Regions from separate parts of the Aneurinibacillus baijiui genome, predicted to be linked through region 2. Evidence: riboswitches for the same ligand, from Rfam matches in the RefSeq annotation. Region 2 holds a riboswitch; the other holds the start of a gene.

Region 1 (15,049 bases), on a different contig from region 2:
GCAGGGGAGAGAGTAAGTCAAAGGCTCACAGTGTTTTCCCTGTTTACAAATCGGGATCATTCCGTTATACTGATTTTCGGACAAATCGGAAACGATCTTATTTGCAGGATGGGGGAAAGAGAGTGAAGGGATACCACAGAATCATATATGCAATGTTGACGCTAAGCATTGCACTTTCCGTATTCTTGGCCGGCTGCGGGCAGACGGAACAACAGACAGAAAATGCGGCAGGCGGGAAGCTGCAGATTTATACTACATTATTTCCTTTATATGATTTTGCACGCGCGATTGGCGGTGAGCATGTTGATGTGAACAGTCTGCTGCCAGCCGGTGCAGAAGCGCATGATTATGAACCTTCCGCTAAAGATATTGGAAAAGTGAATGAAGCCAAGCTGTTCATCTATAACGGAGCCGGCTATGAAGCATGGATTGATAACATGACCAAAAATCTTGATCCACAAAAAACAAAGGCCGTGGATGCGAGCCAGGGTGTGAAGCTGGTCGAAGCAAAAGGACACGATGATCATGGGCATGAAGGGGAAGCCCCAGAGGTTGAAGAGCAGCATAGCCACGGCGGCTACGATCCTCATGTCTGGCTGAACCCGCAGCTTGCTAAGCAGCAAGCAGGTAATATCAAAACGGCTCTAGTGGAGGTAGACCCGGCGCATAAGGCCGATTATGAAGCCAATTATAATAAGCTGACGCAGCAGTTGGATGCGTTGGATCAGGAGTATACAGACGCGGTAGCAAAAGCGAAGAAGAAAGAATTCATTGTCTCTCACCAAGCATTTACGTATTTGGCTGAACGTTATGGTTTGGAGCAGATCGCCGTATCAGGTATTTCTCCTTCTCAGGAACCGACACAGCAGCAACTGCAGCAATTGATTGAAACGGCAAAAGAGCATACTATTAACTACGTAGCATTCGAAGGTCTTGTAGAAAATAAGGTTGCCAAGACCGTACAGCGTGAGACGGGTGCACAAGCAGTTACACTGTATACGTTAGAGAACCTGACGAAGGAGCAGTTTGGCGCAGGTAAGACGTATCTGGATATGATGAAGGAAAATCTAACTACATTGAAGAAGGTGCTAGAAGTACAATGAGCGACATCATTTTAGATGTACAGCATGTCTCCCATCGCTATGGGAATAAGCATGTCCTCGAAGATATTTCCTTTCAGTTGCACCAAGGTGAGATGATGGGGCTTGTTGGACCGAACGGATCTGGCAAGTCTACTTTGCTTAAAATCATTCTTGGCGCGCTTCCTGCACAGAAAGGGCAGGTCAACTGGTTTGGAAAGCCGCTGCACAAGTTTATGCAATGGCCGCGTATCGGTTATGTATCACAGAAGGCGAACAGCTTTAATACCGGCTTTCCTGCTACGGTCTTTGAAGTGGTCATGATGGGACTGACCTCGAAGATTGGCTTATTCCGCCGTCCTGGTAAGAAGGATAAGGAGAGAGTGAAGGAAGCGATTGCGACGGTGGGGATGGATGCGTTTGAAAATCAGAATATCGGGCGTCTCTCCGGAGGACAGCAGCAGCGGGTATTTATCGCACGCGCGCTTGTCAGCGATCCGGATGTATTGATTTTAGACGAGCCGACTGTTGGGGTAGATGCGCAATCGGAAGCGCAGTTTTATGAATTATTGAAGAAACTGAATGAAGAGCGTCGTATCTCAATCATTCTTGTTTCTCACGATTTGGGAGCAGTCAGTACGAAGATGCATTCCATTGCCTGTTTAAATCATAGGCTTCATTTTCATGGGCGAGCAGAGGAGTTTGAGCGGCTACGTCCGGAGCTTTTGCTTAAGTCATACGGCCATGATGTACATATTCTTCATCATGACCATTAGAAGGGATTTACGTAGACGATGATAGAAGCGATTATGAATTATACATTTATGCAGCACGCCCTGCTTTCGGGGGTGATTATTGGTTTTGTCGCGCCGTTGATTGGTGTGTTTTTGGTGGTGCGGCGAATGTCCTTGATTGCCGATGCGCTGTCACACATTACGCTGTCGGGTGTAGCGGCAGGCCTTCTACTCTCGCAGTATATACCGTTTTTCCAAAGTGTGAGTCCGATCTATACCGGCATGGTATTCTCGGTCGGTGGCGCATTCATGGTGGATAAGCTGCGACAGGCATACAAATTTTATCAAGAACTGGCCATTCCGATTATTCTCTCTGCGGGAATCGGCCTTGGGGTTGTATTAATCAGTTTGGCAAATGGCTTTAACGTTGATTTATTCGGGTACTTGTTCGGCAGTCTGCTGTCGGTCACAGAAGAAGACTTATGGCGTGTTATTGTCGCGAGTTTGTTGGTGATCGGGATTGTATGGGTGTTCTATAAAGAGCTATTATATTTGTCATTTGATGAGGAAGGCGCCCGTATCTCCGGTGTACCGCGCAACTTGATTAATGTCGTTTTCAGCGTACTCGTCGCGCTTGTCATCAGCATCTCGATGCAGGTCGTTGGGATTCTGCTGGTGTCAGCTCTTATTACACTGCCGGTTGCAGCCGCTCTTCAGTTGGCCAACAGTTTTCGACAAACGTTTGTATATGCTATTATTTTCGGAGAGATCTCCGTACTGAGCGGCCTTATGATTGCTTATACGTTTGATTTGGCTTCAGGCGGAACGATTGTGCTGGTTGCTGTTTTTCTGCTTATATGTGTGCTGATTGGCAAGCGGGTACGTGATTCATTGAATTAAGAAGGCGGTGGAAATGATGACCGTAGAACAAGCATTGCAGATGCTCAAAGAACAAGGATATAAATATACAGGAAAGCGCGAAGAGATCATTCGCATTTTCGCCAAAGAGAAGCGGTACTTGTCAGCCCGGGATATTCTGGCCTACATGCAGACAGAATACCCGGCGTTGAGCTTTGATACGGTGTACCGGAACCTGACATTGTTTACCGAACTGGACATTCTTGAAGTAACAGAGCTTGGCGGCGAGCGGAAGTATCGTTTTCGCTGCTCGACAGGCGATCACCATCATCATTTGATCTGCCTATCTTGTGGCAAGACGCGTCATATTACGTCGTGTCCACTAGATGAGATGTTCGGCGAGCCGGACGACTTTACGATTACCGGGCATAAATTTGAGATTTACGGCGTATGCTCCCAGTGCGAAGAGGTACGTGTTTAAAATCCCTTGAGATACAAGGGGTTTTTTGTTTTTTTGTTGGGTAAACATTGTTGAAAAGCCCCGTTTGACCACATTTTGACCGCCTTTAGTATACTAAAGCGATTTTTTAAGGGCGCTCGGAAACAATTTTCGGATGTTCCCCAAATTGATCTCGACTTTATAGTATCAGTGCTTCGAATACCGTCATAAGCTTACCCCCTTTCTTACAGGGAGTGAGCCGTCCATCGTTGAGAAACCATATCAAATTAAGTAACGAAAGTATTATACCATATGTAGGAAATTTTAGATGAGAGGGCTTTTTATTCTGGGAAAATTACATTAATTGTAAGTATTTGGTGTAAAATATAGTAAAAATAATCAGACTATCAAGTATGCTTGTAAGGAGGAATAATATGAAAAAATACGTGTACTTATTTAGCCTAGTAGTATGCATGATTATTTTTACTAGCTTCAATCCAAAAGATGTTGTACATGCCCAAGAACAAGGAAAACCAGTTTCAGTTAGCGAGACTACATTACATCAAGCAGGGTTTAAATATTCGGTAGATGAAATTAAAAAAAGACTTTCTGATCCATCGTCACATTACAAGGAAAAGAATGCATTTCCTAAGATCAGCGCTGGAGAATGGAAACGGAACCATTAAAAAATGATGAGGAAGGAAAATTCGGTTCCTATTCCTTAGCAATAAATACGAAACAAAAATTTGTTATTATCCCTAATAAGAAAAATAAAGTATCAATCATAGGCGTTGGTACATACTTTTCAGGTGAATTAACAGATAAAACAATCGAAGAGGCCATTAAAGGAGCAAAAATCGTAGCTTCTGCTCTGGGAGTTGGAGGGGATGATATAAACAAAAAAATCAGTGAGTTACTCATATCACAGTATGGTTTTGAGAAAATTGGAGACATTTTGATGGCGGCACATATAACAACTGTGAAATCCAGCAATCAAAAAAGTCTTGTATTCTTAATTGCTACAGATGCAAAATCTGATGACCTATAACTGAAATGTGCCATTTCCTTTATATAAAAGAGTCAAATCTTATTTGTTAGTAAGAGGTGGTCAGTAAAAGAAAAAAGAGACCCGGCTGAGTGCCGGGTTTTATCTTTGTTTTCTGTATACCGATTAGATTTGAGATGTACAGCGTATGCTTCTAGTGTGGAGACGTGCGATTTAAAGCAAAGTAAAAAAATGAACAAATAGACAAATGATTCATTACTTTTTGCCTGTGAAAAAAATGTAAAAACATAGTATTATTTTGAAAAATAACTTCATTCGATAAAGGCAAACCCATTGAAAGATGGGGACGCAAAGCTACAGGGGCTAATGTCTCAGACGATGCCAGCCAGTTACCGGATACCTATATGACAGCATAGGCTTATTCGGCAATCGAATAAGCTTTTTATTATGGAGAGGGGAATCGTAATGAAGAAAGAAATTGTGTCACTATCTTTAGTTTTTGCGTTAAGTGCGTCACCTTTCGTATTAGATGCATCACAGGCCTTAGCTAATGAAAGCAGCAGCCCGAAAAGTCAAAGTGAAAAAGGTAAGGACTACCAGCGATATGATAAAGATGAAGTTGATGATGATGACAAAGACGACGACAAAGATGATGACGACAAAGATGATGACGACAAAGACGATCACAAAAATACACTAGAGAAAGAATTGAAAAAATCTTTACAAGAACTGAAGGATCAATCTTCAAAAGGTTTTGGTAATCAATCTAAAGAAGAGTTTAAAAAGAATATACAAACTTTGAGAGAACAGATTAAAAAACAGAAAGAATCACTAGAAAATATTGAAGAATATCTTGAAGAGCTAGCGGATGTTTATGAAGAATCAGGCGAAATTAACGAAGCGATAGCCATTCAAAAGGAAGTAGTTAAAGAAAATATCAGGAACTTAGAATCCTATAAGAAGTTAGGTAAAATGTACGGGAAAATCGGTGAAACGGGAATGCGTGCTTTCGTTAACGGTGAACAACTAACGGTTGATGTGCCTCCTGTAATTAAGGAAGGACGTACGTTGATTCCGTTCCGAGCTATTTCTGAATCCTTGGATGCAACCGTAGTGTGGAATGCGGAGGAGCAATCTGTCACGGTTACAAAAAATGGAGTGGAAATAAAACTTCGTTTGGGAAATACGACTGCACATGTGAACAATCAGAAAGTTACGCTTGATGTTCCAGCTGAAATAGTTAACGGACGAACCCTGGTTCCTGTTCGTTTTATTAGCGAGGCCTTTGGCGCGAATGTACAATATGAACCTGAAACGAAAGCGGTAGTTATTTACGAAGAAGGAAATACTGCAAAGAAAACAAACACTCAAGCTCAATAAAAAGGAATGTTCTTTAGATTGAACTATAACCTGGATGATGGACGCTTTGAAAAAAGTCCCTTATTCGGGTTTTTTTATATGGAAAGATAGAGAAGGATGCGATTAGAGAAAATACATTGGGACGATGATTTCACAACTGTAGTTTTCACCAGCTATATACTTTTATTTATTAAGTAGCAGCGGAGGCATAACTTTTTCTGTCATTGAGTATCGCCTTATGGTTATCAGTTATAAATAGCTCAAATCATACTATGTTATCTGAGAATACCTCTTCAAAAATAGCAACAGCAGGCGTATTATGGGCGATAAGTGTCATTTGTATGTTGGTAGGAATGTATAAATTAAAACCTATCAAGGTGTAAGTGTTGATTAGCCAAAAAGTAAGGAAAAAGAATAGTACCCTTTCATTCGGCCTCTTCTGGCTTATCAGCAAAACTAACATGAATTAATATTGTTTTCTCTCCTCCTAATTGAATAGGAACTAGTGTTCTGTTATAATATAAAACAAGAACAAATGATCTTATTGTAAAAGGTTACTGGCGGAAAGGAAATCGTAAGCCAGAGTATGTACAGCGGAGCGGTTATGGGAACATTCATCGAGAAGAGGCGATGTGAGTGATGAACTTTTTCACGCATCTAGGAAAAACAGTGGAGATTATCTATGTAGACCGAAACGGAGAGTTGAGTCAGAGAAAGATCCGGCTGCTGTCCGTAAAGAACGGAAGAGTCCGGGCGTACTGCTTTACACGAAAGGCAACACGATATTTCTCTGCTGAGAATGTGTTAGCCATGCGACCAGTAAAAGAAAAGAGAGCGAGTTAAAGAAGACCCGGCGATTATGCCCAGTCTTCCTTTTGAGATGTACGGTGCTAAAGATATTGATCTTATTTCTTGCTTAGAATATGCATATCCTCTTGGGCTAGAGCATAGTAGATACCGTTTTGCAGGGTAGAGAATGTCACAATATCATCGACGTTATAGTTGGCCTGGATAATATGTTGGCTTAAAGAGGCAGAAATGCCGACGAGAATACAGGTGCTGCCCAGCAATCTTGTAGCTTGTACTAACTTATGTAAAAGCTGAACGGTATAGTCATCTACATGCTTTAAGCCGGTTAAATCAAGCAATAAGTACTTTGCCTCGTATTGTTTAATCCCGTAGAGCGCTTTTTCCATCAGTTCTTCGGCACGTTTGGCATCATATTTAGCCATAAGAGGGATAACGATAATGTTTTCCAAAACCGGAATGACAGGCACAGCCAAATCTTGAACCAGTATTTCCAATTCCTTGGTGCGCTCGGCCACTATTTTCTCTAAGACATTAATTTTTTGTTTTTCATTTTGACGAATAAGATCGTGGATGTTTTGATTTGGCGTGATGGGGGAGGCGAAGAATTCGAATTCATCATAGTCATCACCGGAAATTTGACTTTTGGTAATCCGATACCACATATTTTCCTTAAATAAGCCGGTAAAGGTGCCTGCCCAGTGTCCGGGTAAAAAAGAGCCGGCCCGTGCTTTTTGCTGTTCTTTATTAATGACATATTCCCAACTATCCCTTAGCCTTACCACTGCTTTTTTTTCTTGTAAGCTATAGTAAGGAATCTCGATTTTCCCCCAGCCGGCTGAACCGTAAATGACAGGCAGATCATTCAGTACTTGTGCGATGTCACCGATGCGTGAGTAATAGCTAGCCACGACTTCCCCCATACGATAGCCTGCTGTTTCGAGAACTAATACAGCCGAATCATGACCTGATATTTCCTCAATCGCATCCATCAACATTTTAAAAGCGGAATCGATCCAGAATAGAACACATTCTGCACCATCAAAATAAAATTTTCCCTTTTCAGTATCCCATCCGAAGGTTGAGTTTCCAACTTTATGTTCGATAAGGCCGTTGTTTTCCATTGTATGGCTGCCCCTCTGCATAATTTTATACGTCTACAAATAATAGCAGCAATGGTTCATGCCCCGATTTTTGCAGTTTCTAGGGCTAAATACTTTTTTTCATGCCGCACTTTCTGCATTCTCTAATAAAAATGGTGTCCTTCACAGAACTTTTAAAATGGGCAGTGCCACAATGATCGCAACGCCCGCTAACAACATCTGGGTGTTCTTTATAGTCATACACAATGGTTAGATCATAACTCTCGTCTTCTTTTATCTCAGTGGTCAAGGAAATCACCCTCATATTGAATTTAACAACTAATATCATAGCAGATAAAGAGGAGGAGAAGTAGAGAGGGGGATGAGGATTGAACAAAAAAGGAGCTTCCCTACTGTATGTATGGGCGGCTCCTTTTTTCGTAATCAACGCAGTATTACGACTTCTCTTCGTTTATGCGCCGCCCGTCATAGACACCAGGGCCTGTTTTGGGAGGATCAATATGCTGTGGCTGTGCTGTTTCGATGGTTTCAAAGGAATCGGTTAAAGCAGCTTGATGTGTTCCCAGTATTTCCAGTTCAGGATTGTTTTTCTCTTTCATAATTATGCTGTCTCCTTTGCTTGTTTGTATTGTATTAGGATAGAAAAAGATTAAGTATTTATACATGCAAAATGTGATCAGTGGAGGCTGTATAAAAAGCTTTTCTTTTCTAACACTAAGGTAAAAGGAGGGAATATATCATGGCGGAAAAGAATATATTGGCTTACTTCAAAAGTCCGGAAGAAGCAGAAGAAGCAGCAAGAAGGTTAACCGAGCTTGGCGTTATTGATCAGTCTATCGATCGCATTTCTAGATATGCTGGGCAGGGTACAGATCAGATGATCAACACATTGAGCGGAGACCTCCCTTCCTTGGCGAGCACTGTGCTGGATGCTGATATTACGAATCGAGGGGCTGGTGTACTTCTGGCAGCGGATGTAAGTGCAAGTGGTATGAGTGATGGAGGACAGGACGATATAACCGGCCGCGACATTCTGTTGACGGTAGTCGTGGATGAGGCAAAACATCATCAGGCATTGCATATTGTAGAGCAGGCTGGCGGAATGCAGTAGCGGATAAAAAAACTCCTTCCATAAGGAAGGAGCGAAGAGGGGAGATTCATAAGCGGGATGCAATCCCTATGTAAGACAACTAGGTAGTAATATAATTACCCCGAAGCAAGAACGATAAAACAAAAAGGTTCCTTTGTATATACGTGGTTACCGATAGAGGTTATGAAGGCCCGACTGAATCATTATCATGCCTTCATAGCCTCTATAATTAAAAGGTCAAGTTCTTGACTTACCATAATCACATCAGGGTGCTGAAAATCAAAGTCGTATTTTTCTGCTACTTCTATTAATAGATGTTTCATATCCTCAATCTCAGACATACATACGGCACTCAATATATTCATTCCCTTGCTTGTTAATCTCTAACAAATCTATCTTGTTTTTTTGTAGATGACAACTGCAAAATTTACACTTTCATCCATGGTAAAAATCGACTAGATAAGACTCTTTGAAATTTCATTAATTATAAAGATGTAGTCCAAAAGAGTGGAAAACAAAGGAGCGTACATATTTTACATACGTTCAGTATTATCATACAAAAACTGTAAAACTAACGATCTATATACAAATATAGGTAAACAGTGTAAAAAAGAGGTGTATGTATTATTTTGGTATTTGATACTAACAATTGGTACGGGAGTAAGAAAAGGAGGAATGGAGTAGGTGAACAGATTTTTAAGTAAAAAAACAGCAGGAGCTTTATGTACGCTTCTTCTTTGTTTTGCCGTCCTGCAAAGCTCGCTGCTGATCACACCCGCACAGGCAGCTCCATCTGCTAAGAGTCGGGCTGTTGCAAAGGTGAAGGCTGATTATCAGGCATATGCAGCCAAAGTCAAGAGTGATTACCAACGCTACAAGCAGCAATCAGAGACAAATTATCGGGAACTTACTGCACTGGTTCAGAGCGATTACCAGCAGCTTATGCAGAAGGCAAGGGCTGATTATCGAATCGTGGAGAAGCAATACGATTCAAGGGCGGCAGATGCATACTACGGAGAGATTAATAGAAATGGACTCGCAATGGACCGATACTATGGAGAAATACATAGATACGGGCTTTCTTTTGATCGCTATTACGGAGAGATATACAGATACGGACTTGCGATGGATCGTTACTATGGAGAAGTCTACAGGAGCGGGCTTGCATTGGATCGTTACTATGGAGAATTATATAGAAGCGGCTTAACGCTTCATTATTTTGAGCGTAACGGCGGTAATATCACAAACCTGTATAAAACCTTTGCGAAGATTAGGCAAAATACACAAAATAAGCTTAATCAGACTGCAACACAAACTGTACAGAAAGTAAATCAAAGACGGGCAGAGGCAATCAAGACTGCTTGCATCTCAAAAAAGAATGCAATGAAAATTTTGTCTGATACTCGAAAAGAAATTACAGGCACAGGCATAGAATTCGGAACATTTGGAATTGATAGCCTTTGCACGGCCGTTAATAGTAAATAAACGAAAAAACGACCTCGCTGGGCTGCCCGCGAGGTCGTTATGTGTATTCATTTACGGTTCATCCTGCACCATCTCTTCTTTGAGTTCACCTAACTCCTTCATCTCCCGGTTGTTCTCCGGTGTGCTGGGCGGCTCTTTTTGCATGTGGCGCTTTTCTTCTAATTCTTTCAGCGTAGTCGGTGTGCCTTTCTTTTCCTTATCCATCCTATCCCTCCTGTGTGCTCTCACATCATAGGTAGTATGTGAGGATAAGTTATCTTTTACTCTACCACATTTCCCTGGGCGGGAATCGGATTATTGCGCAAAAGTCTTGCGAAATGCATGAGGTTATATGCCATGATGCGTCCATGCTGACGGGTGAAATCGTTGCGTTCCCCATGTGCTTCAATATACGAAGGGCCAGGACCTGCTTCACCCACCCAATACGTATCGACATTAGGCGGGAGCGTAAATCCGATATGTGAGAGTGCGTACAATACGGAGCGGGAGGCTTCCTTAGCCCCGTCCTCATTTCCTGTGACGATGACACCGCCGACCTTATTATAGTATAGATACTGTCCCTTCTCATTGGTCATGGAACTGCATGCATACAGCCGCTCGATTACCTGAGTTGCTACACTGCTCTTCTCACCCAGCCAGATTGGTGTACCAATAAGTAAAATATCAGCAGCCCGTACCTTCTCAAAAATATCGGGCCACTGATCTCCATCGCCTTCATCCGGTGACATACCGAATGCGATATTGTAATCGACTGCGCGGATGATTTCCGTACTGATATCTTCCTGTTCGTTAAAAATTGAAACAACATCCTGGATAAGAGCTTCTGTATTCGACTCTTCCGGGCTTTTTTTCAATGTGCAGTTGATGACGAGTGCTTGAAGGCTCATTATACGTCCTCCCTTTCTACAAAGATAGAATACATGTACTCTTACCCTAAAGCAGAAGGGTATAATATAGAATGTTCTATATAGTAGCTTGAGAAAAAGAAAAGCGAATCGAAAAGGAGGCACAATCAGGATGGACATGAACCGTTTTACACAAAAATCGCTTGAAGCAATCCAGCAGGCGGAGACGAAAGCCCTGCGATACGGAAATCCAGAAGTAGAGACGGAACACCTGCTGCTGGCACTGCTGACGCAGCATGAGGGATTGCTGCCGCGATTGCTTCGCAAAATGAATGCATCGGTTGACAATTTGCTTCAAAAAATCGAAACAAGGTTGGAACAAAAGCCCCGTGTATCCGGTACGGGGCGGGAAGCAGGGAAAATTTACATTAGTGCAAGCGTAAATAACATTTTACTGAAAGCGGAAGATGAAGCGAAGGCGATGCAGGATGAATACATCTCTGTTGAACATCTTTTTCTTGGCATTATAGATGAGGTGCAGAAGATAGACATGTTGCGGAACCTGCTTACGAATGAAGGAATTACGCGGCCGACATTTCTTGCAGCGATGAATGAAGTGCGCGGCAATCAGCGGGTTACCAGCACAACGCCTGAAGTAACATATGAGGCGTTGGAGAAATATGGCCATGACCTCGTAGAGGAAGCGCGCCGCAATAAGCTTGATCCGGTTATCGGACGCGATGGAGAAATTCGTCATGTGATCCGGATTTTGTCGCGCAAGACAAAAAATAATCCGGTATTGATTGGGGAGCCTGGCGTAGGCAAGACGGCGATTGTAGAAGGGCTTGCGCATCGGATTGTACGAGGGGATGTGCCGGAAGGCCTGCGTGATAAGCATATTTTTGCATTGGATATGGGCGCTTTGATTGCAGGTGCCAAATATAGAGGGGAATTTGAGGAACGCCTAAAAGCGGTGCTGCAGGAGATTAAGCGCAGTGAAGGGAAAATCCTGCTTTTTATTGATGAGATTCATACGATTGTAGGGGCTGGACGGACGGAAGGAGCGATGGATGCAGGCAATCTCTTAAAGCCAATGCTTGCGCGCGGCGAGCTGCACTGTATCGGTGCTACGACATTGGATGAATACCGTAAATACATCGAAAAAGACGCTGCATTAGAGCGTAGATTTCAGACTGTGGTTGCAGATGAGCCGACGGTTGAAGATACAGTCTCAATTCTGCGCGGTCTGCGTGAACGCTTTGAAGTATTTCATGGTGTGAAAATCCATGACAATGCGCTTGTTACAGCCGCAGTATTATCGCACCGCTATATTACGGACCGCTTCTTGCCCGATAAGGCGATTGATCTGGTGGATGAAGCATGCGCAATGATTCGTACCGAGATTGACTCGATGCCCGCGGAACTTGATGAGGTAGCACGGCGCGTGATGCAGCTTGAGATTGAAGAGGCGGCTCTCAAAAAAGAAACCGATCCGGCGAGTCGTGAGAGGCTCATGCAGCTGCAGAAGGAGCTTGCGGAGCGGAGGGAAAGCGCAGCTTCCATGAAAGCGCAATGGGAGAGCGAGAAGCAGGCGCTTACTACTATTCAGAAGCTGCGCGAGGAGATTGAATCGATTCATCAAGCGATTGCCCAGGCGGAGCGTGACTATGACTTAAACAAAGCCGCTGAACTTAAGTATGGCAGACTGCCGGAAGCGGAGCGGAAACTGCAGGAGGAAGAAGCGAAGCAGAACGATCGCAAAGGGGAAGAATCGCTGCTGCGTGAAGAGGTAACAGAAGAAGAAATTACCCGTATTATCTCGCGCTGGACAGGTATCCCTCTGGCTAAGCTGGTAGAAGGTGAAAGAGAAAAATTGCTGAAGCTGGATCGAATTCTGCATCAGCGCGTGATCGGGCAGGAGGAAGCGGTCAACAGTGTAGCAGATGCCATTATTCGCGCGCGTGCCGGTATTAAAGATCCCCGCCGGCCAATTGGTTCGTTTATTTTCCTTGGCCCTACCGGTGTTGGAAAAACCGAGCTTGCCAAGACATTAGCGGAAACCTTATTTGATACGGAAGAAAATATTGTACGTATTGATATGAGTGAGTATATGGAGAAGCACAGTGTATCCCGTCTGATCGGTGCGCCTCCGGGCTATGTTGGGTTCGAAGAAGGCGGCCAGCTTACTGAAGCGGTACGGCGTAAGCCATATTCAGTAATCTTGTTTGATGAAATCGAGAAAGCGCACCATGATGTATTCAATGTACTGCTTCAAGTGCTTGATGATGGTCGCATTACGGACTCGCAGGGACGGACTGTTGATTTTAAGAATACGGTTATTATTATGACGTCCAACATTGGTTCAAGCTTTTTGCTTGATGGAATTACATCAGATGGAGAGATCAAGGAAGCGGCGCGTGAACAGGTCATGAATGAGTTGTCCCTGAATTTCCGCCCGGAGTTTTTGAATCGGGTGGATGATATTGTGCTATTTAAGCCGTTGACTGCTGCTGAAATCGGGCAGATTGTTGAGCTGCTTGCGATTGATTTGAAGAAGCGATTAGCAGAACGCAGCATTGAATTAGAGCTTACGAACGCAGCCAAAGAGCATATTGCCAGAGAAGGGTATGATCCGGTATATGGAGCGCGCCCGCTGCGCCGCTTTTTGCAGCGACATCTTGAGACAATGATTGCAAGGGCGTTGATTGGCGGGGAGATTATGGACGGAGCAGTATTGATAGTGGATGATAAAGAAAATGAGCTAACGTTGCAATGGCGGAACCGTACCGATAGCAAATAACATATACGCAAGTGTGAAAAAGATGGGCGCAGGTTCGCAACCGAGTAAGCTGCCCATCTTTTTTATGGTCTGTATAGGATTCCAGGCTTTGTCATACTACCGAAGATACGGGCTTACCTGATCGACAGTTTGCTGCAGCTTCTCGGCTGCTTTGCCGTAGATTTGTTTTGCTCTGGGTGCTTTGGTCTCAAGAGCGAACATTTCAAAGTCGGCTTGACACTTTTTAAGCGTGGCGAGCAGAAGCTGATTCTGGCTTGGGGTAGGCATTTGCAGCTGATCGTTATAGACGTCAAGATAAAGCTGACCTTGCGAATCAATTTGACCGATGAATACGTTATCGAGTGTGACGCCGCTTTTTTCGAGTTCTGTATGCAGCCATTGCTCTGTATGCCCGCTCGCCCGTAAAGAATCAAGCAGAATGTTTCCATCCATAATGACTGTTTCCGGTTCTTCCTCGTTAGGTAGGTTTAGCTGTAGGTCCTTGATAGTAGCGGGTTGTGCTTGTCTTTTTGGTAAGACACTTACCTGTCCATTGGTCTCAAGCATGGCGAACTCCACGTCTGCTACTTTGAAAGCACCCTTAAGACGAAGCTGTTCAAGCAGCTCGTCTGTGCTGATATGCTCCTTCTTCATATTGTCTTCTAATACTTTGCCTTCTTTGATTAGTATGGTGCCTTTTCCTTCGAATAGGTCGCGTACGAATTTGCTTTTTAATGAAAGGTAATCAATAAGAAACGGAATTGCGGCAAATACGATTAGACTTGTATACCCGTGCAGCAGATTATTCTCAAGATCTGTGGCGATAAATGCGGTAATATCGCCGATCGTAATGCCGACTATGTACTCGAAGAACGTAAGCTGTGCTAACTGTTTTTTGCCGCTTAACCGTGTGATGATAAATAAGGTCACCAGTGCAAAAAAAGCGCGTAATGCGATGTTTACAACATCCACCTTGATGTACCCCCCTAGAAAGTAAGCAGGGTGAGCCGATGACTCACCCTGCTGTTGCGTGCTTAGAAGCCTTTGTACTGTGGCTCCTCTTGTTCCAATTGCTGAATACGCGGTTCGAGCGCATCAATAATGGTTTGGGTTTGCTGCGCGTTTTGGGTGAAAAGCTGCTTTGCTTGCTGATTTTGTGTGCTCAGAGCAAAAGTCTCTAAGCTGGCCTGCGCGCTTTTTAAGCTCGCCAGCGCTTGTTTCACCTGTGCTGATACTGTCATGACCTTCACCTCCACAGCAGATAGTATGTGCTTATCCTTTTGGTTTAAACACCAAAGCGCCAAGAAATCCAAAAATAATGGCGGCTGAAATGCCTGCGCTGGTTACTTCAAAAATACCGGTAATAATCCCTACAACACCATCAGATTGCATCTCCTGCATCGCGCCGTGTACCAGTGCATTGCCAAAGCTTGTAATCGGTACGGTTGCGCCTGCCCCGGCGAAT
Region 2 (15,049 bases):
AAACTCTGCATCCGTAGATGCTTTCTCTTGAAATTGGATGATTGCTTGATCTAATTTTTCGTTATTCCATTCCATATCTACATTCCTCCTCGTATTCTTTGAATGCCATGCATTGATTATAATTTAAGAAGGGATAGATGAAACTGTAATTCAAACTACAAACAATTCATTTTTATTCCTCTAAATAAAAATTACAGGTTTGTAGTCTGAGCTACAGTTTTATCCTGTTTACCTTGTTAGAATGAATTCATCAAGATTCATACAACGAAATGGTATAAAAGGAGTTGCTCATGATGAAAAAGAAACTTATTGGCGGACTGATGATTGCCACTATGGTATTCTCTAGCGCCGGGGCCGTATCTGCTGGAAGTATTGGAAATGTAAATGGGATCGATGTAAGAAATATGGATGTAGAGACGGCTTTAATGCTTGTTCAATCACAACGACAACAACTGTTGGATGCTCAACTGCAAGATCAAATAAACAATGCTCAGCAAATGGATATGCTGCGGCTTCAGAATCTTTCGAACAAGCGTAATGAAGCATTTGATGTTATGACGAACTTTATTAAAAAGATGCAGGATAGTAGAAGCTCAATTATCGGCAATATGCGCTAAAGTCCTAAAGTCACTCCACGGAGTGGCTTTTTCTTTTATCGTAAAGCTGAGGTGAATATCGACAACCATACATCACTAAAAATTTCCAGTAAAGAGGTAATAAGAGAGTTGTATAGAATGTAATCTAGTATGGAAGAGGAGGAGTAGTAGTGAAGAAGCTAGGGACTGGGTTAGGTATATTGGTTTTATTTTTATCGTTAGCAACAACGGGGTATGCAGAAGGATGGAAGACTTTTCATATGAAGGGGTATCAATTTCAAGCGCCTTCTTATAGTAAGGAGATAGTGAAAAACTACCAATTTGATGTAATGAAGGAGACAGTTGATAAACTAGAAAACGCCGATTATGAACTGACAATTATACTTAAGCAGAATAATGATAACAATAACAAAAACTTACTGCGGACTTCGCAGTATAAAAAAGGAACGGCGGCTTATAATAGTGCCATTCGTATACTAAACAACTATAAAAGCTTACAACAAGCGCATAAAATCGTTGTCTGCATGAACAATAAAGACGTAACCAAAGCAATTCAATCTACCAAAGAAGGTACGGGAATCCTGCTCCAAAATAAAAAAACGCTCTTTTTTGTTTTAAGCAGGCAGGTTGGCTCAGAAAAGAAACAGGCCCTGATCGCGCTAAAGATGGGTGCCAATAATGCAGCATACCTGGTATTTGAAAGTAGTAGGAAGGATTTTGAACCTAATTTACCTATGTTTTTAAAAGTTGTTGATACCGTTTCTTTTAAGAAATAGCGTATGGATGAATGTTTTAGTAAGACGCCGTACATCGAATGGGACATACGGTGATGTAAGTAGTCGGGGGTTGATCGCCCCCTCCTACTCGATGGAAAAAGGTGCATGCTATGTTTTGTGTGCTTGGGGAGAGGCAGTGGATCGTTAATTAATGAATATCATGCTTTTTAAAGTTACCGCCCTTAACTTCAGCTACGTCATATACAATAACAAAGGCGTGGGCGTCAATTTCATTAATGATTTCTTTCATTTTACTTTCTTCTAACCGGTTAATAACACACGTAATTTCTTTAAATTGCTCATTTGAATAACCACCTTGAGCCAGTTTATATGTTGCCCCACGCCCTAAGCGGTTACGAATTGTTTCTACCATCAATTCGGGTTGCGTTGTAATAATTTTAAAGGTTTTAGAACCGCTTAATCCTTCTTCAACGATATGAATGACTTTAGAAGCAATAAAGTAAGCGATAGCCGATAAGATGGCCCCTTGAAGACCAAAGACTGTTGAGACAACAATAAACACAAACATGTTTAAAAATAAGATGAGATCGCTTGTTCCAAAAGGTAATTTGCGCGAAAGCAGCACAGCTAACATATCAATCCCATCCAATGCTCCGCCATTCCGTAATGCCAATCCCATTCCAAAACCGATGATAATCCCACCAACAACGGTTATTAATAACGTATCACCTTGTATAATGGTTGGTACACGATGCATAAGACTGGTGCCGATTGCCAGTGAAGCAATCCCGATAACCGAGTAAATAGCAAAGCTTCTGCCAATTTGTTTATATCCTAAAAATACGAACGGGATATTCAGTACTGCAATTAGCAGCCCTAGAGGTAATCCGCTTAATTGTGAACCGACGATACTTAAACCTGTTACACCCCCGTCTGATACATTGTTTGGGATTAGTACCGATTCGAGGCCATATGCTGTTATGAAGGCTCCGATAATAACCAATAGCATTCTTGAAGCCATTTTAAGCCTGTTGGATTTTTGTTTTGCGATTGTACTCATTTGACTCTCCTTGTTTCAGAATATGTTCTCTGTTCGTATTGGACACATGGAAGTAAAGTACGTTCGTATAAAATAAGATGTTTCAATCCTCACGTATCCCATTTTATCATCGTAGACATCTTGGTTTAGGCTGTTTTTATTTTCGCATGTTGTGCTCTGTGTGTCTAGAATGTAGTCTACTAACAATTTTGTCTGTAGTTCAATAATCATATACTGGTGTTTTTCAATGAAAAGGAGAGCGATTATGGTTAAGCAAGCTGGACTAGAGGATGCGCAAACTGTAGCGGAATTGGCATTATTGCTTTGGCCTACTCATACCACAGCGGAACTTATAGAAGAAATGGAGCAATTGTTTGGAGAGAAGCATGCGGCTGTTTTTCTCGCATATACCAGCAACCAGGCAATAGGGTTTGCTCAATGTCAATTACTGACGAAGTTCGATAACAAAAGAAGTAAGCCGGTTCTCCCTAGTACAGGAAAAACCGGCTTTTTGTCTCTGAAAATTGTATGAGCGTAGGGCTTAACAGCCAATACGGCGGAAACAATCCATTTATCTATATCCCTCTGCGTTGGCCGGTTTTCCAGCTTCCTGAACTTCAACTAAGTATCTGAAGCAATCTGGCTGCGATCCGTCTATATCAAAAAAATTATACATTTTAGCCAACTGACCGCTTGATAGTGAATGTCCATTTAAACGATCTTTAGCTGGGTCTGCTGCGATGGCAGTAACCGCTCGTCCTGTAAAACGTGGGGTTTCAGAGATAACGAAATGAGGTTCCTTTTTTGTCGCATCCATCCAGTTCTCTTCCGTAACCCCAAATTCCTCAAGCATGATTTCCGAACGCATCCATCCTGGTGTAAGAGAGATCGCCGTGCATCCATAAGGGGAGATCTCATGTGCCAAAGCCTTAGCGATCCGATTGATTGTAGTTTTCACTATATCATAGAACAAACATAGACGGTAATTATCGCGATTATATTCTTCTGTACCGTCTGTCATTTCGACAACCAATCCGCCCTTATTTTTTATTAGCAGGGGAAGCGCATAATGATTGGTAATGATATGAGTATCAATAGCCAAATGCAGCATTCGTAATCCTTTTTCCAGTGAGTGCTCCCAGACGGGGGTATTCCATTCTACTAAATATTCACCTCCCCAAATATCATTTACCAGTATATCTAGCCGTCCGTGTTCCTTCTCAATTCTTTTAATTAGGGCTTGGACCTGTTCATGAACAAGATGGTCCACTTGAACAGCAATTCCGATGCCGCCTACATCATTTACTAACTCTGCGGTTTCTTCAATCGTTTCAGGGCGTCCGTATTCAGACATCTGATGTCGTGTTGTACGTCCAGTGATATAGACGGTAGCTCCTGCTGCACCTAATTCCATCGCAATGCCGCGTCCTGCGCCTCTTGTTCCACCCGCTACCAAAGCAACTTTTCCAGCTAGAGGTTTCATTGCGTTCACTCCTTTTTCTCGATAGATATAGTATAATTACTAATGATGACATCTCTTGTCATATAAAAAGTATCTTTTTGTAAGGTGGGAAAATATGCGCGCAGATAGGTTGATTTCGATTTTATTGTTACTGCAAAATAGAGGAAAATTAACAACCAGAGAATTGGCGCAAGAATTAGAGGTTACCGGACGTACGATTCATAGAGATATGGAGGCGTTGAGTGCGGCGGGGATTCCTGTTGTAGCTGAACGGGGGAAATTGGGTGGTTGGAGATTGCTTGAACAATATCGTACAAATGTAACGGGGTTAAAAGCCAATGAAATCAAGTCATTGTTTATCTCGCCGTCTCCTCAATTGCTTGCTGATTTAGGTCTGGCAAAAGATTGGAATGAAGCGCGGCAAAAAATTCTCGCTGCGATTCCAAGTTCCACACAGGGACATTCCCAAGATATTTGGAATCGGATTCATATTGATACGACTACATGGAAACAATCACCGGAAAAAATTGAATCATTTACATTGTTACAGCAAGCAATTTGGGATGAGCGAAAGCTGCAGATTACATATGAACGGACAGATGGAGAGGTGATCGATCGAGTTGTAAATCCGTTAGGACTAGTCGCTAAAGGAAGCGTCTGGTACTTGATCGCATCTTCAGATGAAGAAATCCGAAACTATAGAGCGTCGAGAATAAAGTCCGTATTCTTGACAGAGGATTCGTTTTCTCGGCCAGATGACTTTAATTTAGCCCAGTATTGGAATAACTCTACACAAAAATTTATTAAAAATCTCCCAAGTTATGAGGTAGATGTTGAAATTTCTCCATCTATCGTTCAGAGAATACGGTTTACCGGACGCTTTGTACAGCTACTAAAAATGGATTCACCTTTAGAAGATGGGTGGATTCCAGCAAACCTGCGTTTTGATACAGAACAGGAGGCAAAAGAATACATTCTGGGCTTTGGAGATCAGATAAGAATTATTCGTCCGGACGCATTAAAGCAAACGATTTATGATATGGCAAAGCGTGTGGTGAATTTTTATGAGATAGGTGACAAAGGGATGCACTAGGAAAAAGTCCGATTTAGTACACCACTTGCATAGCATCAGAGAAGTGGATAGCATTTCGTCAAAATTCGGTGTAGTATAGGTATTTTCATTTTTTTATAGGTATTATATACTAGTAAATAATAATCAAAAAATAGGATGCGATGAGAGATTCTTTCGTACATGGGCACTTGAAGAATCTGGAGCAAGTAGTGCAACCGGCCGGTTTATTAAAACCTGGCTTTTTTTTATGGAAAAAGCAAGAAAAGAGGAGGAAACGGTGTGTTTTTTAGAAGGAAATTAAAAGTATCAAAGAAAATGAAGCCTATCCAAAAGTCAGATATTCAAACTACACCACGTTTAGGTGATAAGTTAAAATTTTTAGAGATGACCACACATGATATAGATAGCATCAAAAAGTTGGAGAACGTGATAGATCAACTTGCGGTTGAGATTACAAATCGCCATTATAGAATGCTTAGCGAATACGGGAACCTAGAAAAGATTATGCAGGATCATAGTACGGTCGATCGACTTAGTCAAACGTTTATTCAATATGTAAAATCAATACCAAGAATCAAACTGGACACAGAGTACATCCAAAACCGTGTGAAAATTGGAGAGGTACATAGTAGAATACGATTGACTCCAGAATGGTATACAGGATCTTATATTCGTGTATATGAGTATGTACTTCCAGAGATTATCGAACAATATGGACATAGACCGGATGAAATGAAAGACATTTTGATGGCGCTCATTCGTATTGTAACACTTGATTCACAGATCGTTCTTGAATCCTATCAAGAAGCTAATGATTTTAAAATTATTGAGAGTGTCAGCTCTGTTATGGAAACGGTTATTGGATTGGATAAAATAAGCACGTTAATGAATACGGTGGCATCCGCAGCAGAAAATGTAGAGAGTGTAAGTGCGGCAGCTGAACAGCTTTCTGCTTCTGTAGAAGAAGTTGCCACTAACGCAGTTAGCGTCGCAGAAAACACTGAAGAAACCATACAACAGGTGGAACAAGGACGGGAAGTAATTGAAAAGTCTCTCACAGGCTTTTTAGGTATGACAGACTCATTTATAGAGACAAGGAATAAAATTAATACGTTGCTTGACGAAATTAAAAATGTTTCTCAAGTCGTTGAATTCATCAAAGGAGTTGCTGAACAGACCAATTTACTTGCGTTAAATGCGTCGATTGAGGCAGCAAGAGCGGGTGAGCAAGGACGGGGATTTTCTGTTGTCGCCGATGAGGTCAGAAATTTGGCTGAACAGACAAAGGAATCGGTGGATAAAATCACAAAAACAATTCAACAAGTACAAACGGAAGCTAGAGAAGTTAGTATCATGGAAGAAAGAATGGCAAACCAGCTTAATGACCAAGTGGATCAAGCGAAAGATGCGATTGAAACATTAGGTACTATTGTATCGAGGATTGAACTCATCGGTAGTTCAACAGGCAATATTGCAGCGATTGCTCAGGAACAGTCAGCTGCTACGCACGATATCACCCTACGAATTAGCGAGGTGTTGCATCAGACGGATGAGATTAAGAACGATGCCCAGTACACGGGCCAAACCATTTACGATGTAAGTATGGGCATTAATAATCTTCGCAAAAAAGCAATTGGGTCCATTCCTAGATTGCAAAATAAACAGGTCATTCGAGTGGTAAAAACAGAGCATTTGTTATGGAAGTGGTGGGTATATAACAGTATCCTCGGATATCATCAAATGGAAGCACAGCATTTTGTGAATCATACGCAGTGCCGTTTAGGAAAATGGTATGAGCAAATGAGAAAACACCCACATATTTCAAAACTTCCGGCATTTAAGGAGCTGGAAGCGCCGCATCGTCATGTACATGAGCTAGCACAGGAAGCACACGAATATATAAATAGAGGACAAAAAGATAAAGCGGAATCACTGCTCTATTTAATTGAAGAATCTTCTGTGGAAGTAGTACGTCTGTTAGATCAAATACAGAATGAAATGGATCGTAGAGCATGATCTTTTCCCGGATGATCGACAATTATGGCAGTTTTATGTAAGAAATCACTTTGAAAAGTTACTGAATTTGTTTGCAGCCTACTCATATGAGGTAAACTAGGGGAGAAAAAGCATATACACTTAGGAGGAGCCATGGCTGCTGAAACTACTAATGCAAATGATTCGCTTCGCTCTGCCTACTCGGCCCGCAATCTATGGTCGGGTTTCCTATTTGGTGTTGGCTTGGTCGCCTTTATAGATGAAGCCGTTTTCCATCAATTACTGCATTGGCATCATTTCTATGACAAGTCTACCACCAGTGTCGGATTGATCTCGGATGGTTTGTTTCACGCTTTTAGCTGGTTTGCAACAATTGGATCGCTATTTATGTTTGCTGATTTGCGGCGCCGAAATGCATTGTGGCTTACAAGGTGGATAGGAGGCATGTTCCTTGGAGCAGGGGCATTCCAGTTATACGACGGAACCGTTCAACACAAACTGATGCGGTTGCACCAGATTCGCTACAATGTGGATGTTCTTCCCTATGACCTGGTATGGAATATTACCGCCATTGTTATCATGCTTATTGGCATCATCCTGGTTGTTCGCACACGAAGCGGATCACAGCAAGTGGAAGGAACCGCGTCATATGAACAATGATCACATTCATCATAGCAGCGGAGCTTCTTTAGAACTGATCTTGGCGCTGCCTTTTGTTCTGGCGTTGATTTTTTATATTGGTGCTGTAATCATATCTAATCGCCATCACAAAAAGTGGCCGTTATACCGTACAATATGTTGGGTTTGTGGCGTTATTTGTGCGGCACTTGTATTCGTAGGGCCTTTAGCCGCTCGAGCTCATGTAGATTTCACAGCACACATGCTCGGGCATTTGTTCCTTGGTATGCTTGCACCGCTTCTGATGGCGCTAGCTGCGCCTGTGACCCTTTTCTTGAGAACAAGTAACGTAAATGTAGCACGGCGTTTCACTCGCGTATTGAAAAGCTGGCCCATTCGCATGTATACGCATCCTATTATTGCATCGCTTCTTAATATTGGAGGTCTGTGGCTGCTCTATACAACCAACTTGTACGCAGCGATGCAGCAGAGTTTTCTTCTGCATATAGTAGTACACGTACATGTCTTCTTTGCAGGCTATCTTTTCACTGTGTCTATGATCTATATTGATCCAACCCCACATCGTTTTCACTTTGTCTACCGTGCCATCGTATTCATAATAGCCTTAGCGGGCCATGGAATTCTATCTAAATACATCTATGCTTATCCACCTCCGGGTGTTTCTGCAGCACAGGCGGAAATGGGCGGGATGTTAATGTACTATGGCGGGGATGCAATTGACCTTGTACTTATCACCATCCTTTGTTTTCAATGGTTCAAGGCTGCCCGACCTCGCCCATCGTTGTCTACGGTTTTAAAGTAAAAATGATTTTTTGCAAAGACCTTACTAAAGAGTTTGGTCTTTTTTTGTTGTAGTATACGGAATTTGCAAGCGGAAGCTGCTGTTGCCTAGAAAAGCTCATTGTCACGTTTATTTCCATGAGATAAACGGATTACATCAAGGAGGTTTATTTTCTTTTTTGATATTTGGTGGTAAAGCTCATTTCCCTGAACGTGATCAATGAATAAGATGCCGTTTAGATGGTCGATTTCATGTTGGATGCAGCGAGCGAGAAAACCTTTTGCTTCTAATGAAAATTCTTCGCCTTTTCTATTGAGGCTCTTTATCTTAACGTAATTCGCCCTCTTTACAAGTCCTGTGAACTTCGGAAATGATAAGCAGGCTTCTGGACCTACCTGCTTCCCCCTTGCCTTTATAATCTCAGGGTTAATTAGCTCAATCAATCCTTCCCCACAATCCATCACAACGATTCTTCTAAGTATTCCAACCTGTGGGGCAGCAAGGCCTGCGCCATCGTCTGTTGCATACAATGTATCAGCCATGTCATCGAGAAGCGTTAAGGTTTTTGTTGTGATTTCCGATACAGGTTTGGCTGCTTTTCTTAATATAGGATCACCAAATCGAACAATGTTTTTTTGTGCCATCTCCTCACATCCTTTGATTTAATATGATACGGTGCATGTTTTCCCTTCCTTGTTACGTTGGTAATACACAGGCGTCAAAAAAACGCCGCCTGTGTATGGTAAGCTATTTTACAGCAATAAGGTGTAAAAATATGATCGTAATGTCGATAAATGTTAGTAATTTACAAAAAATGGGTCTATCATATGTATAAAAAAAGAGGTATATTTTTTATACAAGAGATAATGTTAAAAATTTACTTATTGTATACGCCAAGTTGTACAGTACAGCTTTTCTCTTGATGGTCTTGGTATGGAGGTCTGTTTATGCAAGGGTATTATGAAGTAATTACTTCCGAACAGATGATGAAGCTGCTAAATACTTGGTACATCCATATTCGAGAAGAAAATGAAGAAGTAATTCACAGTATGAAAGAAGAAGTAGAAGAAAAAATTAGTAGAATGGAGAAGAACCAGACCCTTTTAGTTTATTATTCCCTTCTAGATTTTCGTTATCGATTATTAAATGAAAGTGTAACAAGGAGTGAAGCTGTTCTTGAGCAAGTAGCGCCCGAAAAACTAGATGATTTTTTAGCTTACTATTATTACTTTTTCAAGGGAATGTATGAGTATAGTTTGAAAAACTATTGTGAAGCCATTTCCGCCTATACATTCGCCGAACAAAAACTTACAGTTATTCCGGATGAAATTGAAAAAGCGGAATTTCATTTTAAAGTTGCTTGGGCACTGAGCTTTATTCCTGATGTATATATCTCGCTACAGCATATACAAAAAGCCAAAACCATTTTTGATACATATCCAAACTATAAACGTAGACAGGCGGATTGTGAGAATTTATTAGGTATTTGCAGAATGCTTGAAAAAGATTTTATGCGAGCAGAAGAGCATCTTATGACAGCTTTGCATCTTGCGCAACCCCTGAAAAAAAATGAAGGATTATTGTACCGCATTACAAAAGATATCGGATATTTATATGCCGAACAGGGGTTATCAGATCAAGCAATTCCTTACCTGGAGGCTGCTTATAATAAACAAAAAAATAAAGGTTATAAAGCTGTTTTTCTCTTAGCAAGAGAGCGCTTCAAAATCGGTGACAAACAGAAAGCTATTGAATGGATCGAAAAAGGAATAATGATGTGTACAGAGATTGGAGAACAGGAATACATTTATCATTTTAATATGATTCATGCGATATACGATACTCATGATACGACAGTCATTCAGGATGGCATTGCGTATTTCCAGCAGAAAAAAAGTTGGGCCTTTGCCGAAGAATATGCTAAGACGTATGCTGATGCTTTGTACAAGCAGGAAAAGTATGAGGAAGCTTGTGAATATTATCAATTGGCTCTTCGAGCTGATAATAAATTACAAATGGAGGTTGTCAAATGATCAAGAAAACCAAAATGTTAGTAGGTCTGTTGGCGTTAGTTACTGCTTTTGGAATCACGGGACCATACGTAAAGGATACAACGGCTGTAAAAGGTAAGCCGTCGATTGGTACATTTGCCCATCACGGAGGATAATCACTGGGAAAGCTGATTTCAAAATGAAATCAGCTTTTTTCTTTTTGCGTATAATTTTCGTTATATAAGAAATGATAAGAGCAGCAATACCCATCATTAACCAAAGGAGGAAATATACTATGGCACAACGACAAAGCGGAAATCGTAATAATCTGGTCGCTCCTCAAGCGCGGATGGCGTTAGACCAGATGAAGTATGAAATTGCAACTGAATTTGGTGTGCAGCTTGGTCCAGATACGACTTCTCGTCAAAATGGATCTGTGGGCGGCGAAATTACAAAACGCTTGGTACAAATGGCAGAACAACAGCTTGGCGGCCGCATGCAGTAATAGGTACGCCATTGCTTGCAGTGAAACAAACATGATCATTACAATCACACCCTCTAAGCGTCAATCTTGGAGGGTGTTTGATTTTATACAGTAAGCATACATACATAAGAAATCAATGGGATCACCGGGTACGTATTTTTGCTACCATTGTAAATTAACATATTGAAAATTTTCTGTATTCATATGGTAGAATATCGTAGATAGCCAGTTCTTTCTGTTTAAGCTTCAGGTATAAAGCCAATATATTCATCAAGGGAGGGGCAAAAGAGATCCATTGAATTTGAAACGAAGGAGAAATGAAATGGAATTTTACCAACATAGCAAAGAAGACGTACTAGAACTCGTTAATTCCAATGGGAAGGGCCTATCAAGTGAGGAAGTGCAATCGCGTCTACAGCGGGATGGCTATAATGAACTTGCAGATAAAGACAAAGTGTCAACATATAAGCTATTTTTAGAAACATTTAAGGACCCGATGGTGGTTGTTCTTCTTATAGCAGCCGCAGTACAAATCCTGCTTGGTGAGATGGTTGAGTCATTAATTATTTTTCTTGTTCTGCTTATTAATTCAGTAATTAGTGTGGTGCAGACAAGGAAAGCGGAAAGCTCCTTAGAGGCATTGCGGGATATGTCTGCACCTGAGGCAAAAGTGATGCGCAATGGAACCAAACAAACAGTTGCGGCAAAAGAACTTGTACAAGGAGATATTGTTTTTCTTGAAGCTGGAGATTACGTACCTGCTGATGGACGTGTGCTAGAGAGCGGCTCATTGAAAGTAAATGAAGGTATGTTAACAGGTGAGTCAGAAGCTGTGGAAAAGTCAATAGAAGAAATCGGGGAAGAAGCAGCTCTTGGTGACCGCCGCAATATGGTATTCAGCAGCTCGCTAGTTGTGTATGGACGCGGTACTTTTGTCGTTACTGGTACTGCGGAAAAAACAGAGGTTGGTAAAATTGCTGATTTGCTTTCTAAAGCTGAACAAAAGGAAACGCCGCTACAGCGAAAATTACATGATTTCAGTAAGAAGCTGGGTATTGGTATTCTATTGCTTTGTATCGTCATTTTTGCTGTACAGGCTGCGCGTATTTGGTTTAGTGGCAGCGATGAAGACACGGTAAGCGCCTTGCTGCATGCGCTTATGTTTTCTGTCGCCATTGCGGTTGCTGCCATACCAGAAGCATTACAATCAATCGTTACTATTGTGCTTGCTGTTGGTACGAACAAAATGGCGAAACAGCACGCGATCATTCGAAAGCTTCCTGCTGTCGAAACGTTGGGATCGACACGGATTATTTGTACAGATAAAACAGGGACGCTCACACAAAACAAGATGACCGTTACAGATCACTTTTTACCTTTTAATAAGAATGAACGATTGCCAGAAAATCCAGATGATTGGGATGAAGCCGAGCGTTTGCTTGTCCACATTGCCGCACTCTGCAACGATTCCTATATTAATCAAGATGGTCAGGAAGTAGGCGATCCGACAGAGGTTGCCTTGATCAAGTTTGCGGATAAACATGCACACGAATATGAGCAGCTTCGTGCAACGCATCAACGACTATCGGAAATACCGTTTGATTCCGATCGGAAGCTTATGTCAACGCTCCATATCATTGATGGGACACATAGGATGCTAACGAAGGGCGGTCCTGATGTGATGTTCAATCGTGCCAGCTACGTGTTAGTAAACGGTGAAGAACAGCCAATGACCGATGATTTATTAGAACGTTTCACAGGCGCGAATGAAGAGTTCTCCAATCAGGCCTTACGGGTCTTGGCTTATGGTTATAAACGCCTGCCGGAAGGTAAAACACACATCGACCATGAAGAAGAGTACGATCTTGTATTAGTCGGTTTGACGGCGATGATGGACCCGCCTAGGGAAGCGGTGTATAGCTCGATAGAGGAAGCGAAAAAGGCAGGCATTCGTACGATTATGATCACAGGTGATCATAAAACAACAGCGCAGGCGATTGGCCGTGATATTGGATTAATGGGTGAAAATGATATTGCTGTTACGGGTCAGGAACTCGATACCATGTCTGAAGAAGAACTGGACCAAAAACTCGATACCATCTCTGTATATGCGCGGGTATCGCCTGAAAATAAAATTCGCATCGTGCGGGCATGGCAGAAAAAAGGGGCGGTGACGGCGATGACGGGCGATGGTGTCAATGACGCGCCAGCATTAAAACAGGCGGATATAGGCATTGCGATGGGAAGTGGGACCGATGTTGCCAAGGATGCGGCTGCGATGATTTTAACGGATGACAACTTTGTATCCATTGTTAAGGCTGTCCAAGTTGGCAGAACAGTGTTTGATAATATTAAGAAGGCGATTAGTTATTTATTTGCAGGGAATTTGGGAGCAATCATTGCCATCCTGTATGCAGTCATTTTTAATCTGCCTAACCCATTCACTGCCTTGCAGCTCCTATTTATTAATCTTGTTAATGATTCCCTACCTGCCATTGCCCTGGGTGTAGAAAAATCGGAGCCAAATGTCATGCAGAAAAAACCACGCGCAGTTGATGAGGGTATATTTGCTGGTGGAACAATGAAGGCGGTACTGACACGCGGCATGCTCATTGGGATTGCGGTTATTGTTTCCTTTTATATTGGCCTATCACATTCGGATGAGATGGGTGTGGCAATGGCATTTACTACGCTCATTCTATCTAGAACACTACAAACATTTGCGGCCCGTTCCAATACACAAACCGCAATAGGGTTCGGATTTTTTAGCAATAAATATGTCATTGGTGCAGTTGTACTAGGATTTGTACTATACGGCGTTACTGTCTTGCCGTTTACTCGTGGTATCTTCAGTATCCCGCCTGAATTTGGCATGACAGACTGGTTGATAGCGACAGCACTTGCCCTAGCTTCTGTCGTTCTAATGGAAATTGTAAAAGTGATTCAGCATAGGACTGTTTAATACGAGATGAATCTGTAAGAACTTCGCCAAGCAACGTGCCGCTAATTGATTTATCATATGGAATTTTATGTTTTTATAAACACCCCTCAAGAGGATTATAATGAGTACATATAAAAAGGGGTGTATATGATGAATAAGGTATATATTGTTGTATCTGTTCTCGTTTTACTTTTCCTTGTTGTTTTTCCTCTATCTCTTCGTTTCCTGCATTCGGAAAAAAGAAAAGAGGCGAAGTATAAAAAGGAATTAAAACGTAGAGCGGCACAGATTTATCATCATCAGCAAGAGTTGGATGCCTTGTCAGCCCAACGACAGGAGCGGGTAAGTAAAAAAGGATCGTAGATCGGCAATTGCCGAATGTACGATCTTTTTTTATAAAACGAAGCAATCAGTTGCTATGTTAATCTCATCCTGCTGACTAGATCACTGATAGGTGGAGTGTTGTCTTACAATGAAGTGACAAAAATTTTTAGTAGCATGAAAATAGACAGGTTGAAAATTAGTTCTTTATGCTTGGAGGAAAATACAAGTTCTGTGTAGAAAATGGGAAAAATGTGGGCTTTTTTCAGCGTGAAAGTCGTATAATAGCACGGCTGATACAGGTTACAGAGCCCTATTTCTATCGACTATAGGAGACGAAGCCATGTTGTTACTCACACTTTTTTACCGTTCATTTGCAAGGAAAAATAACAAGCTAAGAAAATGGGAACGTACAGTTTCCTGGTATGAGAAGGTACAGGCACGCTGGATGAGTGTGGAGGATAAAAAGAATTATGCTGCTGCCCTGCATGAATGCGGTCGTACTGAAGAGGCAATTACGATAATGAATCAATTGATTGAACAGCACCCTGAAACAGACTTTTTATATGGGATAAGAGCCCATATTCTTCGGGAAATAGGCCGAGAAGAGGAGGCTGTTGAGGACTTAAATAAAGCAATCGAAATTAATGCCGTCCCTTTTCATTATTGGTATACAAGGGCGCTGGCCCATCAGGATTTGGGACATTTTACTGAATCAGTTATTGATTTCAAGGAAGCTATCGATAGGGAAAGCCCTCATACTGCCTACTCTACCTGGTATGAGATGGGTGTATCATATTTGCGGATGGAAGAATACGGACAGGCTATACAAGCGTTGAGGATGTGTGTAGAGGATGAAGACAAAGCGCTGCCCATCTTTTATTACCGATTAGCAGAAGCGCATCAATCCCTTGGAGATATTGCTGTAGCTATTAGTTATCTTGAAAAGGCGGCGGAGCGCCACGCTTTTCTTGATTCTCTTGAAGATAAA

The links. A riboswitch is a leader RNA that binds a small molecule or an ion and turns the genes downstream of it on or off. The one in region 2 is predicted to bind cyclic di-GMP.
Region 1: it holds a riboswitch for cyclic di-GMP, as region 2 does, so the genes downstream of both, AB3351_RS19100 (stalk domain-containing protein) here and AB3351_RS03470 (methyl-accepting chemotaxis protein) in region 2, are expected to answer to the same signal.

What each region holds. Positions count from the first base shown of each region.
Region 1 covers NZ_JBFTXJ020000013.1:37,097-52,145, reverse strand. Annotated here, with positions in the region: gene AB3351_RS19135 (ABC transporter ATP-binding protein) at 1-16, shown strand, start outside; gene AB3351_RS19130 (metal ABC transporter substrate-binding protein) at 123-1,103, shown strand; gene AB3351_RS19125 (metal ABC transporter ATP-binding protein) at 1,100-1,855, shown strand; gene AB3351_RS19120 (metal ABC transporter permease) at 1,874-2,713, shown strand; gene AB3351_RS19115 (Fur family transcriptional regulator) at 2,730-3,152, shown strand; gene AB3351_RS19110 (hypothetical protein) at 3,545-3,796, shown strand; gene AB3351_RS19105 (hypothetical protein) at 3,778-4,158, shown strand; cyclic di-GMP riboswitch class I at 4,430-4,513, shown strand; gene AB3351_RS19100 (stalk domain-containing protein) at 4,582-5,496, shown strand; gene AB3351_RS19095 (hypothetical protein) at 6,112-6,318, shown strand; gene AB3351_RS19090 (STAS domain-containing protein) at 6,381-7,406, opposite strand; gene AB3351_RS19085 (hypothetical protein) at 7,492-7,689, opposite strand; gene AB3351_RS19080 (hypothetical protein) at 7,820-7,984, opposite strand; gene AB3351_RS19075 (hypothetical protein) at 8,125-8,496, shown strand; gene AB3351_RS19070 (aspartyl-phosphate phosphatase Spo0E family protein) at 8,682-8,816, opposite strand; gene AB3351_RS19065 (hypothetical protein) at 9,160-9,960, shown strand; gene AB3351_RS19060 (hypothetical protein) at 10,012-10,164, opposite strand; gene AB3351_RS19055 (flavodoxin family protein) at 10,221-10,847, opposite strand; gene clpB (ATP-dependent chaperone ClpB) at 10,978-13,605, shown strand; gene AB3351_RS19045 (DUF421 domain-containing protein) at 13,702-14,556, opposite strand; gene AB3351_RS19040 (DUF1657 domain-containing protein) at 14,619-14,825, opposite strand; gene spoVAE (stage V sporulation protein AE) at 14,857-15,049, opposite strand, start outside.
Region 2 covers NZ_JBFTXJ020000002.1:47,038-62,086, forward strand. Annotated here, with positions in the region: gene AB3351_RS03435 (NHLP leader peptide family RiPP precursor) at 1-75, opposite strand, end outside; gene AB3351_RS03440 (hypothetical protein) at 294-617, shown strand; gene AB3351_RS03445 (hypothetical protein) at 767-1,372, shown strand; gene AB3351_RS03450 (YitT family protein) at 1,521-2,393, opposite strand; gene AB3351_RS03455 (hypothetical protein) at 2,638-2,904, shown strand; gene AB3351_RS03460 (SDR family oxidoreductase) at 2,944-3,855, opposite strand; gene AB3351_RS03465 (helix-turn-helix transcriptional regulator) at 3,950-4,927, shown strand; cyclic di-GMP riboswitch class II at 5,052-5,136, shown strand; gene AB3351_RS03470 (methyl-accepting chemotaxis protein) at 5,186-6,922, shown strand; gene AB3351_RS03475 (DUF2243 domain-containing protein) at 7,055-7,561, shown strand; gene AB3351_RS03480 (cytochrome c oxidase assembly protein) at 7,551-8,342, shown strand; gene def (peptide deformylase) at 8,429-8,965, opposite strand; gene AB3351_RS03490 (response regulator aspartate phosphatase) at 9,269-10,354, shown strand; gene AB3351_RS03495 (hypothetical protein) at 10,351-10,488, shown strand; gene AB3351_RS03500 (small, acid-soluble spore protein, alpha/beta type) at 10,608-10,817, shown strand; gene AB3351_RS03505 (cation-translocating P-type ATPase) at 11,119-13,758, shown strand; gene AB3351_RS03510 (hypothetical protein) at 13,885-14,100, shown strand; gene AB3351_RS03515 (tetratricopeptide repeat protein) at 14,402-15,049, shown strand, end outside.